DNA from 2 places in the Enterococcus sp. AMC1086 genome. Region 2 is predicted to be linked to the other one. Evidence: a T-box and tRNA genes for the amino acid it is inferred to sense, from the RefSeq annotation. Region 2 holds a T-box; the other holds one or more tRNA genes.

Region 1 (6,366 bases), 1.5 Mb from region 2:
TGAACCGGCGAGTTACGATTGCATGCGAGGTTAAGGTGAAGAGCCGGAGCCGCAGCGAAAGCGAGTCTGAATAGGGCGAATGAGTATGTAGTCGTAGACCCGAAACCATGTGATCTACCCATGGCCAGGTTGAAGGTGTGGTAAAACGCACTGGAGGACCGAACCCACGTACGTTGAAAAGTGCGGGGATGAGCTGTGGGTAGCGGAGAAATTCCAAACGAACTTGGAGATAGCTGGTTCTCTCCGAAATAGCTTTAGGGCTAGCGTCGAAGTTAAGAATGATGGAGGTAGAGCACTGTTTGGACTAGGGGCCCATCTCGGGTTACCGAATTCAGATAAACTCCGAATGCCATTCATTCATATTCGGCAGTCAGACTGCGAGTGATAAGATCCGTAGTCGAAAGGGAAACAGCCCAGACCACCAGCTAAGGTCCCAAAATATATGTTAAGTGGAAAAGGATGTGGGGTTGCACAGACAACTAGGATGTTGGCTCAGAAGCAGCCACCATTTAAAGAGTGCGTAATAGCTCACTAGTCGAGTGACCCTGCGCCGAAAATGTACCGGGGCTAAACATATTACCGAAGCTGTGGATCACACCTCTGGTGTGATGGTAGGAGAGCGTTCTAAGGGCGTTGAAGGTCGATCGTGAGGACGGCTGGAGCGCTTAGAAGTGAGAATGCCGGTATGAGTAGCGAAAGACGGGTGAGAATCCCGTCCACCGTATGACTAAGGTTTCCTGGGGAAGGCTCGTCCGCCCAGGGTTAGTCGGGACCTAAGCCGAGGCCGATAGGCGTAGGCGATGGACAACAGGTTGATATTCCTGTACCAGTTGTTTTTGTTTGAGCAATGGAGGGACGCAGGAGGCTAAGGAATGCATGCGACTGGAAGTGCATGTCCAAGCAGTAAGTCTTGAGTAGAGTCAAATGCTTTACTCTATACGGACAAGCTGTGATGGGGAGGGAAATAATAGTACCGAAGTTCCTGATGTCACACTGTCAAGAAAAGCTTCTAGTGAGAAAACAACTGCCCGTACCGTAAACCGACACAGGTAGTCGAGGAGAGTATCCTAAGGTGAGCGAGCGAACTCTCGTTAAGGAACTCGGCAAAATGACCCCGTAACTTCGGGAGAAGGGGTGCTGACTTCGGTCAGCCGCAGTGAATAGGCCCAAGCGACTGTTTATCAAAAACACAGGTCTCTGCAAAATCGAAAGATGAAGTATAGGGGCTGACGCCTGCCCGGTGCTGGAAGGTTAAGAGGATGGGTTAGCTTCGGCGAAGCTCAGAATTGAAGCCCCAGTAAACGGCGGCCGTAACTATAACGGTCCTAAGGTAGCGAAATTCCTTGTCGGGTAAGTTCCGACCCGCACGAAAGGCGTAACGATTTGGGCACTGTCTCAACGAGAGACTCGGTGAAATTTTAGTACCTGTGAAGATGCAGGTTACCCGCGACAGGACGGAAAGACCCCATGGAGCTTTACTGTAGCTTGATATTGAGTGTTTGTACCACATGTACAGGATAGGTAGGAGCCGATGAATCCGGAACGCTAGTTTCGGTGGAGGCGCTGGTGGGATACTACCCTTGTGTTATGAACCCTCTAACCCGCACCACTTATCGTGGTGGGAGACAGTGTCAGGTGGGCAGTTTGACTGGGGCGGTCGCCTCCTAAAGAGTAACGGAGGCGCCCAAAGGTTCCCTCAGAATGGTTGGAAATCATTCGCAGAGTGTAAAGGCAGAAGGGAGCTTGACTGCGAGACTTACAAGTCGAGCAGGGACGAAAGTCGGGCTTAGTGATCCGGTGGTTCCGCATGGAAGGGCCATCGCTCAACGGATAAAAGCTACCCTGGGGATAACAGGCTTATCTCCCCCAAGAGTCCACATCGACGGGGAGGTTTGGCACCTCGATGTCGGCTCGTCGCATCCTGGGGCTGTAGTCGGTCCCAAGGGTTGGGCTGTTCGCCCATTAAAGCGGCACGCGAGCTGGGTTCAGAACGTCGTGAGACAGTTCGGTCCCTATCCGTCGCGGGCGTTGGAAATTTGAGAGGAGCTGTCCTTAGTACGAGAGGACCGGGATGGACTTACCGCTGGTGTACCAGTTGTTCTGCCAAGGGCATTGCTGGGTAGCTATGTAGGGAAGGGATAAACGCTGAAAGCATCTAAGTGTGAAGCCCACCTCAAGATGAGATTTCCCATTTCTTTAAGAAAGTAAGACCCCTGAGAGATGATCAGGTAGATAGGTTGGAAGTGGAAGTGCAGTGATGTACGGAGCGGACCAATACTAATCGGTCGAGGACTTAACCAAAGAAACGAAATAAAAAAGTAGATCGGACAGTTTGATTACAACTTCAATCCAGTTTTGAGTGAATAATCACTCAATTGAATAGCAACAACACCCAGTGTGGTGGCGATAGCGAGAAGGATACACCTGTTCCCATGCCGAACACAGAAGTTAAGCTTCTTAGCGCCGATTGTAGTGAAGGGTTTCCCTTTGTGAGAGTAGGACGTCGCCACGCTAAAGTGTTGTCTTGGAGGTTTAGCTCAGCTGGGAGAGCACCTGCCTTACAAGCAGGGGGTCGGCGGTTCGATCCCGTCAACCTCCATTTTTTGAGCCGTTAGCTCAGTTGGTAGAGCATCTGACTTTTAATCAGAGGGTCGCAGGTTCGAGCCCTGCACGGCTCATAGGAATATTTTGCGGGTGTGGCGGAATTGGCAGACGCACTAGATTTAGGATCTAGCGCCTTACGGCGTGGGGGTTCAAGTCCCTTCACCCGCATTTTTAGTCTCGTTTTATAACTAGGCGAACATCACGCCGGCTTAGCTCAGTTGGTAGAGCATCTGATTTGTAATCAGAGGGTCGAGGGTTCAAATCCTTTAGCCGGCATCCAGACTGCGGAAATAGCTCAGTGGTAGAGCACCACCTTGCCAAGGTGGGGGTCGCGGGTTCGAACCCCGTTTTCCGCTTAGCTTGTTCTTTCGCCGGGGTGGCGGAACTGGCAGACGCACAGGACTTAAAATCCTGCGGTGAGTGATCACCGTACCGGTTCGATTCCGGTCCTCGGCATTAGAAATGTAGCACCCATAGCTCAACTGGATAGAGTGCTTGACTACGAATCAAGAGGTTAGGGGTTCGACTCCCTTTGGGTGCATAGTTAAAGTATTTGACTGCGGATTAGAAGGTTCAGAGAATTTAGTTCCTTTTGAACGTTTAGTCTTTTTTTATTATTATAGCTACGGGAAGTAGCTCAGCTTGGTAGAGCACTTGGTTTGGGACCAAGGGGTCGCAGGTTCGAATCCTGTCTTCCCGATTATTTTAATTTGTATGAACACCACTCATTTTTTGAGTGGTGTTTTGTTGTTTTATAATATTTTAAAAGATTGAGGCTCTTTGTCAACTAATGTTGGTGAAGAAAATCCAAAGAATTAAATCAATGATGAAGCCTAGAGGGAAATGCCTCTAGGTTTTTCTATTTGGTTGAAAAAGAACAGACCCAAAGCATAAAGTAATTCTCAATTTAAAATTATAGAAGTTACGGAAGCCGTAGGCATTTCTCTTTAATACTTTGATATGGTTATTCAAGCATTCTAACGGTCCGTTGGAATAAGGCAAATCCAACGCATTTTTAATGCCCGTTTGAACTTTTTTAAAGGTAGTAATTGTTGTTTGATAATAAGCTGGAAGCCTAGAATAATCTTGTTCTAATAACACGTGAAACCGTGTGTAATCTCTTGTTTGTATGGCATAGAGAAAATCCTGATAACAGGTATAGCCAGCTTTTAATTCTTCATCATAGGCAAGTAATCGATCCACGAGTTCGGTTTCTGTTAAATAAGCACGGAAGGAAGGACGCCATTGGCGTTTTTCAAAATGGAGCTTCGATTGATTCTTTTGAAGTAGTTTCCAGTATTTCTTCAAGTGACGGTATTTTTTTGCTTCTACAAATCCTTGATGGAGAAAGGTATTCATTCGTTGAATGCGGTGTTTTAAGAACGTTCGCCCAATGTGTTGCACAATATGAAAGCGATCAAGAACAATCTGAGACTTGGGAAATAGTTTCTTAATTAAAGAAAAATAAGGCGCATACATATCGCAAACAATGTATTTTACACCTTCACGAACAGATAAAGAAAATCGTGAGAAATAGCGTTCTAAAAAAGGCAACTGGCGGTTTTCAACGACATCGAGTAATTGCGTTGTTTGTCCATCCATCATAATGAAACTCATAGAGGCAGCGACTTGTTTCACTGATTTAAATTCATCAAAACAAAGAACTTCTGGCAAGATGAGTCGATTGATTTTTTGGGGTTCGTAAAACTGTTTCAATACGCGATAAACAGAGGAAACAGAGACCTTCTTTTGACGGGCAATTTCGGTCATAGACGAAGTGTTTCGTAGACGCTCGGCAATCGAAAGCTTAACTTTCTTAGAGATCGAGCAACACTTTTCGATAAGACTTGTTTCAGCGACAAAAGTTCTATCACAAGAATGGCAGAAGAAACGACGTTTCTTCAAGCGTAAGTATGTTTGGTATTCAGAAACATCATTCAGTAAAATCAGACAGGTTGTAAAGCTCCAACGAATAATCGATCCGTCTTCATGGGCGCCACAATGAGGACAGGAGTGCGCTAAATAGTCCAACGTACCAGAAAATTCCTGGCAGATCCGTCCTTTAATGCGTTCTTTTTTTAAAGAATTTTCATTAAAAGTAATGTTTAAGTCTAGAATATCTAAGGTTTCTTTGATAAGATTTGTATAGGACATCTTGATTTCCCCTTTTGATTGGTTTTAGACGACTTAATTCTAAAGGATATCAAGGTGTCTTTTCTATTATTTTGCATTAAAAAAGATGCCGGTGATTGTTCACCAACATCAAAAAGTATAGAGCCAAAATTGATTGAAAAGAACTGAGCGGATAAAATAGAAAGAATTGATTTTTGAGGTTACCAATGGAATAGCTTTACGATAATCATTGTATCTCTGGGAAAGTTCTAGAAAAGTATGAGGTTGGGACAGAAGCGTTTAGCTTACTTCCTAGCCTTATACTTTAAATTTATTAAAAGCTGTAAATAATCTTTTCTTATCAAATTAGGCATTCTCCTTTATTAAACACTTAAAATTATGTATAATTAAGGTCAGTATTAGTCAAGGGAAAAGGATGAGTGTGATGAGTAATCAAAATACTTCGGATTTAATAGAAGCATATTTAAAAAAGATTCTTGAAGAAAGCAGTAAAATTGAGATTCGTAGAGCTGAAATGGCTCACTTATTCAATTGTGTTCCCTCCCAGATTAATTATGTTATCAACACGCGTTTTACAATTCAACGAGGATATTCTGTGGAAAGTAAACGTGGCGGTGGTGGTTACATTAGGATTGCTAAAGTCCAAATTTCTGATAGTGATCAATTATTAAAGCAAATGGCTCAATTTACGGGTAGTGAACTTTCAGAAAAAGATGCGTTGATTTTCGTACAAAAGTTGTATGAAGAAGAAGTTATAACTAAAAGAGAAGGAAATCTGATACTGTCTGTTCTTGGTAAACAGGTTTTAGGTAAGACAGGATCAAATGAAGATTATTTACGTGCTCAATTGATGCATTCATTTTTAGAACGTTTGAGTTACGAGGAGGAATGATAGTATGGATGAATTATTTACTGAAAGTGCCAAGGCAGTATTAGCTATTGCACAAGAAGAAGCAAAATATTTTAGGCATCAATCTGTTGGCTCAGAACATTTATTGTTAGCATTAGTCTTAGAGCCAAATGGAATTGCCGGGAAGTCATTGCGTCAATTAAACGCAGATAAGAATGATATTCGTGAAGAAATAGAACACCTAACTGGCTACGGAACTGTTAAGGGATACCCCAAAGGTGCATATTTGCCTTATTCTCCTCGTGCAAAACAAATTTTTGCTTATGCAGGTGATGAAGCCAAGCGTTTAGGAGCACCAAATATCGGAACAGAACATATTCTACTAGGATTGTTAAGAGATGAAGATATATTAGCTTCACGTATTTTATTAAATTTAGGTTTAAGCTTGTCTAAAATGCGTCAGTTAGTGATGAAAAAAATAGGCATTACTGATCCACAAATGAGTGGTAATGTGGGGCGTCGTCGGAATAATCAAGCACAAAAAGCAGCGCCTAAAGGAACACCAACATTGGATTCATTGGCGCGTGATCTAACGAAGTTGGCTCGTGAAAACAATCTAGATCCTGTAGTTGGACGTTCGCAAGAAGTTAGACGTTTGATTCAAATTTTAAGTCGTCGTACTAAGAATAATCCTGTTTTAGTTGGTGAACCTGGGGTCGGTAAGACTGCAATCGCTGAAGGATTGGCGCAAAAAATAGTGAACGGTGAAGTTCCTGAAG
Region 2 (6,366 bases):
TTTACTTTTTGCATTTCTTCTCTTGTTAAATTAATTCTACCTTTTTTCCAATTTTCCCAATTTTCTTTCGTCGTTTGAAGATACTCTGTGTAAAAGTGTTCTTCTGTTTCAAATTGCTCTATAATTGCATCGATAAGAATATCTATATACATTTGGTGCATGATATTCGCCTCCTTTATTTATTTTACTGAAAATAGCAAAAAAATGCATTACTTTGAATCATTTATTTCCATATTTTTAAGAAACATTTCATTCTCTCACCTAAATAATAAGACAATTCAGTAGTTCTGTCCAAAATAAGCCACGATTTTGAGCTTCTCATGTATAATAGTATTATAAAAAGTAAATTAGGGGGATCATTCATGAACAATTACAACTGGGGCATCATTGGACTTGGGGATATCGCAACTAGTTTCGCTGAAAGTTTTCAGCAAAAAAACAGCAAAATCACAGCGGTTGCCTCTAGAACATTAGCTAAAGCTGAACTATTTGCTAAAAAATATGATATCGCCAGAGCTTACGGCTCTTTTGAAGAGTTATTAGCAGACGAAGCGATTGATATCATCTACATTGCAGTCCCAAATCGTCAACATATCGATCATATTTTAAAAGCCTTAGTCGCAGGTAAACATGTCCTTTGCGAAAAAGCGATTACGATGAATAGCGAAGAATTGGCTGAAGCAATGAAAGTAGCAGAAGAAAAAGGCTTAGTGTTAGCTGAAGCGATGACTATTTTCAACATGCCTTTATATCAAGAACTAAGAAGCCAAATTGATTCTAAACGATTTGGAAAATTAAAAATGATCCAAGCACCTTTTGGTAGTTATAAAGAACCTGATCCGACAAACCGTTTTTTTAATCCTGATTTAGCTGGCGGAGCTCTCTTAGACATCGGTACTTATGCTGTCTCTTTTGCTCGTTGGTTTCTTACATCTCAACCTAAAGTTATTTCTTCTGTTATGCAGCCATTTTCAACTGGTGTAGACGAACAATCGGCCACTATTTTACAAAATGAAGCAGAAATGGCTACTGTGTCATTAAGTTTCCAAGCAAAAATGCCTAAACAAGGTATTGTCGCTTTTGAAGATGCTTATATTGTGATCAACGAGTATCCACGGGCAGATGAAGCAAAAATCTTTTTTAATGATGGTACTGTAGAGACGATCATTTCAGGTGATAGCAGTCAGGCTTTGAATTATGAAATCGAAAATATGGTCAAAATGATCGAAGGAAAAAAATCGAATCGTTCGCTCTTTTTAACAAAGGACGTTATCGACCTTCTGGATCAAATGCAACAACACTGGACCAACTAAAAAATACCCGCTTTTGCGGGTATTTTTTTGACTGATTTACTTATTACATTTCATTCGGTGCATGTAGACCCAACAAACGTAGATCTTCTTTAATAATAGTCGCCATCCCATAAACTAACGCTAAACGTGATTCTTTTTGCTCATCTTCAGTCAAGATTTTGACATGTGCATAATATTTATTAAATGCTTGAGCAACTTGAATCGCATGTTTTGCAATAACTGAAGGTTCATATTTTTCAGCTGCTTGCATAACAACTTCGGGGAATTTTTGCAATAGTTTAACGACTTCCCAGCTCTCTTTATCATCTAGTGCATAGTCTTTGGTCTCATCGATAGTGAAATCAGCTTTTCTTAAAATGCTCATTGCACGAGCATGCGTGTATTGGACATAGGGTCCCGTTTCTCCTTCAAAGCGGACAACTTCTTCTAAAACAAAGTCAAAATTATTCAAACGATCATTTTTTAGGTCGTGAAAAATAACAGAACCGATTCCAACCTGTCTAGCCACTTCTTCACGATTAGGTAAATCAGGATTTTTCTCCATAATTTGCTTATTCGCTAATTCAACTGCTTCATTCAATACTTCTTCTAGTAAAACAATTTTTCCTTTACGCGTCGATAATTTTTTACCACCTTGTGTGATCAAACCAAATGGTACATGTTGCATGTCTTTAGACCAATCAAAGCCAAGCTCTTTTAAAACAGCCTTTAATTGCTTGAAGTGATTACTTTGCTCATTTCCGACAACATAGATTGATTTTGCAAAGTCATAAGTACGTTTGCGGTAAACAGCTGCGGCTAAATCACGTGTGATGTACAGTGTTGCACCATCTGATTTTTTAATCAACGCAGGATTTAGGTCATAGGCTGACAAATCGACAATTTCAGCCCCTTGGTTTTCTTGCAACAGATGTTTTTCTTCTAACATCGTGACAATTTCAGCCATTTTATCGTTGTAGAATGCTTCTCCATTATATGAATCAAAAGAAACTTCCAACATAGAATATATTTTATCAAATTCTTTTAATGACTCTGTACGGAACCATTGCCACAATTCAGTGGCTACTGGGTCACCTTCTTCTAGTTTTTTAAACCAAGCACGCGCTTCTTCATCTAGTTCGGGTTGTGTTTCAGCCTCTTCATGAAACTGTACATATAGACGTAATAATTCGGTGATCGGTGCTGTTTTAACGGATTCTTCTGATCCCCATTTTTTGTATGCCACAATCAGTTTACCAAATTGTGTCCCCCAATCGCCTAAATGGTTGATACGAACAGGTGAATAACCAATTTTTTCAAGGATAAACGCAATCGAATTTCCGATTACTGTGGAGCGCAGATGTCCCATTGAAATTGGTTTGGCAATATTAGGGGAAGACATGTCAATCGGTACATTGCCTTCACCAATCGAACTGTCACCATAATGCCCTTTTTGTTTGGCAATCTGACCAATCACTGTCTGACTGACCATCTTTTTATTCATGAAAAAGTTCAAATAAGGGCCAATTACTTCGATTTTTTCAAAATCAGTGCCTGTGATTTTTTCTGCTAATTCAGCAGCGATTTGTTGAGGTGCTTTGCGGTAAACTTTTGCCAATGAAAATGCTGGAAAAGCGACATCTCCATGGTCGACAGATTTTGGATTTTCCAATAATTGTGTGACTGTTTCTAAGGAAAGGTCCTCTTTTACTACGTCATAAATGGCTTTCGCTACGATTTCTTTGTTATTCATGGATATCCTCCTATATGATTGATTTTCTATTGTTTGATAGAGATTGATCAACAATTAATTATCACTTTTGTTCAAAAATTCTTCTTTTTGAGCAATCGACAACATCATTTTGTCTGTGTGTGATTTAGATGATTGATGGTTTCTGGTATGGCAACGTGTCTTTCTGATACCTTGGATCGTGCATCATAAAATCACTTCGTCTTTTTAGTCGCCAAGTATTGTTCACAATCTACTTTGACTAAGTCAGTCGTAGTGGTTCACAACAAAAAGTCCCTAGTGTTAAAAACACCAGAGACGAGATTTTCCCGCGGTACCACTCTAATTGTCCGTTCATTTGACGGACCCACTTAATCTAGTAACGGTAGACTGCCGTCTGCATAAGCAGATTCTCGAAAGTGCGTTTCCTTCATTTAACTATTTTCGGCTTTCACCTTCCCGAAATCGCTTAGACAATTTTTAATGAAGTACTCTCTTTTTCAATGAATCATTATTAAACTGGGTTCATTATAGCAAATATTTTTCTCTATGCCTAGTCTTGTCAGTTGATTTTTAAGTTTAAATGTTCATAAAGGACAAACTAGGATCTGCATTTAAGTGATAATCTGCATAATGTCCTTTATCGGCTTCTATGAATGCTGCTGCACCTATCATTGCCGCATTATCCCCACATAATCTAAGTGGTGGAACAATGAAGGTTACGCCTTGAAGTTCACTAGCTACTTCTTTACTAAAACGATCACGTAATCCTTTATTCGCTGCAACGCCGCCTGCCATCACTAATTGCTTGACTGGGTATTCTTTACAGGCTCGAATTGTTTTAGCAGCCAGTACATCGATAACGCTTGCTTGAAAACTCGCAGCCAAATCTTTAACTATCAATTTTTCGCCACGTTGTTCAGCATTATGAACCGTATTGATAAATGAACTTTTCAACCCACTAAAACTAAAATCATAATTGTCCTCTTTGATCATTGCCCGAGGAAAATGATACGTATCTTGCCCAAGATGAGCCAACTCGTCAATCTCTTTACCACTCGGATAAGTTAAACCTAACACTCTACCTACTTTATCGTATGCTTCACCAGCAGCATCATCTCTTGTTTCACCAATTATTTCAAATGAACCCGTTTCTTTCATGTATACTAATTCTGTATGACCACCGCTGACTAATAAAGCCATCAACGGAAACTGCAATGGTTCCACAAACCGAGCGGCATAAATATGTCCAGCCATGTGATTGACTGGAATCAATGGCAAATCATGTGCCCACGCAAATGCCTTAGCCGCAGAGATACCAATCAACAAAGCACCCACCAAACCAGGTCCATATGTAACAGCTACACCACTCAAATCCTTTGGTTTTACGTCTGCTGCTGCTAAAGCGTCATCAATACATAAAGTAATTTCTTCTACATGATGACGACTAGCAACTTCTGGCACAACACCACCAAAACGTTGATGACTTTTTACCTGAGAAGCCACGATATTCGATAAAATTTCGGCACCATCTTCAATAACTGCAACGCTTGTTTCATCACAACTACTTTCAATAGCTAATAGTAATTTTCTTTCTTTATTAAAAAAAGTCATTGATTCACTTCCTTAACTTTTAAACACATAACGATTCCGTCTTCTTTAGGGTGACTATAATAGCCCTTTCGATAATTAATCGTTTTAAAGCCATTTTTTTCATATAATTTTTTTGCGCTTGTATTAGATGCTCGAACCTCCAAAAAGACCTGACAAATTTCTTGCTTAACAAATTTTTGAATCAGTTGATTTATCAGTTTGTCACCATATCCTTTATGTTGAAATTCTTTATGAATCACGACATGGGTAATTTCAGCTTCATCTAAAACAAAATGATAGCTAACAAAACCGATCCAGCTACCTTCTTTAATCAATACAAGGTATTCGCTCGTCTTTTGAGCTAAGTCAACGCAAAATTGTTCCGTCGACCAAGGTGAGCCGTTGGTATATGAGCCTTCACTTATCGACCAAAGATTTTCGGCAAGTTTTTGTGTTGGTAATTGTTTTTTTGAATAATACATCGCTTCACTTTTCATTTAAATATAGAATCATTTCTAAGGCATCTTCTTTATTCTCTGTATAATAGTTCGGTTTGATTGTATTTGAGACAAAGTCAAGTTGTCGATAAACGCGCTGAGCATTTTTATTGCTAATCCTGACTTCTAGAGAAACTTTTTCACACTCATTGGCTCTTGCAAAGTCAAGGACTTCTCTAATCAAAAAACGACCGATTCCGTTTCCTTGGTTTTGAGTCAAAACTGCAACGTTCGTAATATGAGCATCTTTTCCAAAAATACGACAGCCTATAAAACCTATCGTTTTTCCTTCTTTTTGAATGAGTAAGTACAGGTGCGGATCTGAAGATTGGAGCTCAACTAAAAAAGCTGTTTTAGTCCAAGGTAATTCTCCAGCGTACACTTCTCTTTCGATTGAAAGTAAATCTTTGATGTCGTCAAGATTAATGCCACGAACAAAATACTCTTGATTGGCTATTTCTACAGTTTTCTCGTCATATGGACGATTTTTAAAAAAAATACCTAAAATATTATGAAAAAGATTAAATTTTTTCAACATAATTTTCTACCTCAGATGTATGTTCTTTTAGCCAATTCTCCTCAGCTTCTACTCGTTTTAAATAGTTGGGTAAAAATTGATGGCTATCAATTTCAGGTTCAGCTAATCTACCAAGCTCTGCTAAAACTGCACCATTTGGAATTTGCCATTCAGAAATTGTACAGATTTTTGCATGAGGTACTACTGATTCGATTTGCGAACGGAATTTTTCAACATCTTCCCCGACAAAGTATAGCTGGTCAACTGTTTTTAATTGTTCTAGCCATTCTTTCATCGCAATGTGTCGATCAGCGATCCTCATTGTCAAAATACCATCGACATATTCATAAGCTCCAGTGTATACATTATTTCTTCTAGCATCAAAAACTGGAACGATCGTCCCTTTTACCATAACACAATTTGCGGCTAATGTTTTTAAGCTAGAGATGCCTACTAATTCTTTTTTCAATGTATATGCTAATGTTTTTGCTGTTGTTACACCTATTCGCAACCCTGTATATGATCCTGGCCCTTGAGCCACAACAATGCGGTCAAAATCATTTGGTGTTAATCCAACCTCTTTCACGAGTTGGGTAATCGCTGGCATCAAAGTTAAGCTATGGTTTCTTTTAACTGTGATTGTGTATTGTCCTATTATCTTCTTCTCTTCACAAACAGCAACTGTCAATGTCTGATTCGAAGTATCAATTGCTAAAATTCGCACAAAAAAGTTCCTTT

Evidence for each region. The T-box of region 2 lies ahead of argS (arginine--tRNA ligase). A T-box ahead of a tRNA ligase gene usually reads a tRNA of that ligase, here a tRNA-Arg.
Region 1: it encodes a tRNA-Arg, which carries the amino acid that the T-box ahead of argS (arginine--tRNA ligase) is inferred to sense. The anticodon was not compared.

Annotation. Positions count from the first base shown of each region.
Region 1 covers NZ_CM177100.1:3,308,353-3,314,718, reverse strand. The annotation lists rRNA gene AC4BC4_RS15545 (23S ribosomal RNA) at 1-2,301, shown strand, start outside; rRNA gene rrf (5S ribosomal RNA) at 2,397-2,512, shown strand; tRNA gene AC4BC4_RS15535 (tRNA-Val) at 2,527-2,599, shown strand; tRNA gene AC4BC4_RS15530 (tRNA-Lys) at 2,606-2,678, shown strand; tRNA gene AC4BC4_RS15525 (tRNA-Leu) at 2,691-2,772, shown strand; tRNA gene AC4BC4_RS15520 (tRNA-Thr) at 2,808-2,880, shown strand; tRNA gene AC4BC4_RS15515 (tRNA-Gly) at 2,889-2,960, shown strand; tRNA gene AC4BC4_RS15510 (tRNA-Leu) at 2,975-3,060, shown strand; tRNA gene AC4BC4_RS15505 (tRNA-Arg) at 3,072-3,145, shown strand; tRNA gene AC4BC4_RS15500 (tRNA-Pro) at 3,231-3,304, shown strand; gene AC4BC4_RS15495 (ISL3 family transposase) at 3,454-4,758, opposite strand; gene AC4BC4_RS15490 (CtsR family transcriptional regulator) at 5,162-5,629, shown strand; gene AC4BC4_RS15485 (ATP-dependent Clp protease ATP-binding subunit) at 5,634-6,366, shown strand, end outside.
Region 2 covers NZ_CM177100.1:1,404,111-1,410,476, reverse strand. The annotation lists gene AC4BC4_RS06535 (hypothetical protein) at 1-161, opposite strand, end outside; gene AC4BC4_RS06530 (Gfo/Idh/MocA family protein) at 363-1,313, shown strand; gene argS (arginine--tRNA ligase) at 1,357-3,045, opposite strand; T-box leader at 3,333-3,534, opposite strand; gene tsaD (tRNA (adenosine(37)-N6)-threonylcarbamoyltransferase complex transferase subunit TsaD) at 3,601-4,635, opposite strand; gene rimI (ribosomal protein S18-alanine N-acetyltransferase) at 4,632-5,111, opposite strand; gene rimI (ribosomal protein S18-alanine N-acetyltransferase) at 5,101-5,649, opposite strand; gene tsaB (tRNA (adenosine(37)-N6)-threonylcarbamoyltransferase complex dimerization subunit type 1 TsaB) at 5,633-6,352, opposite strand.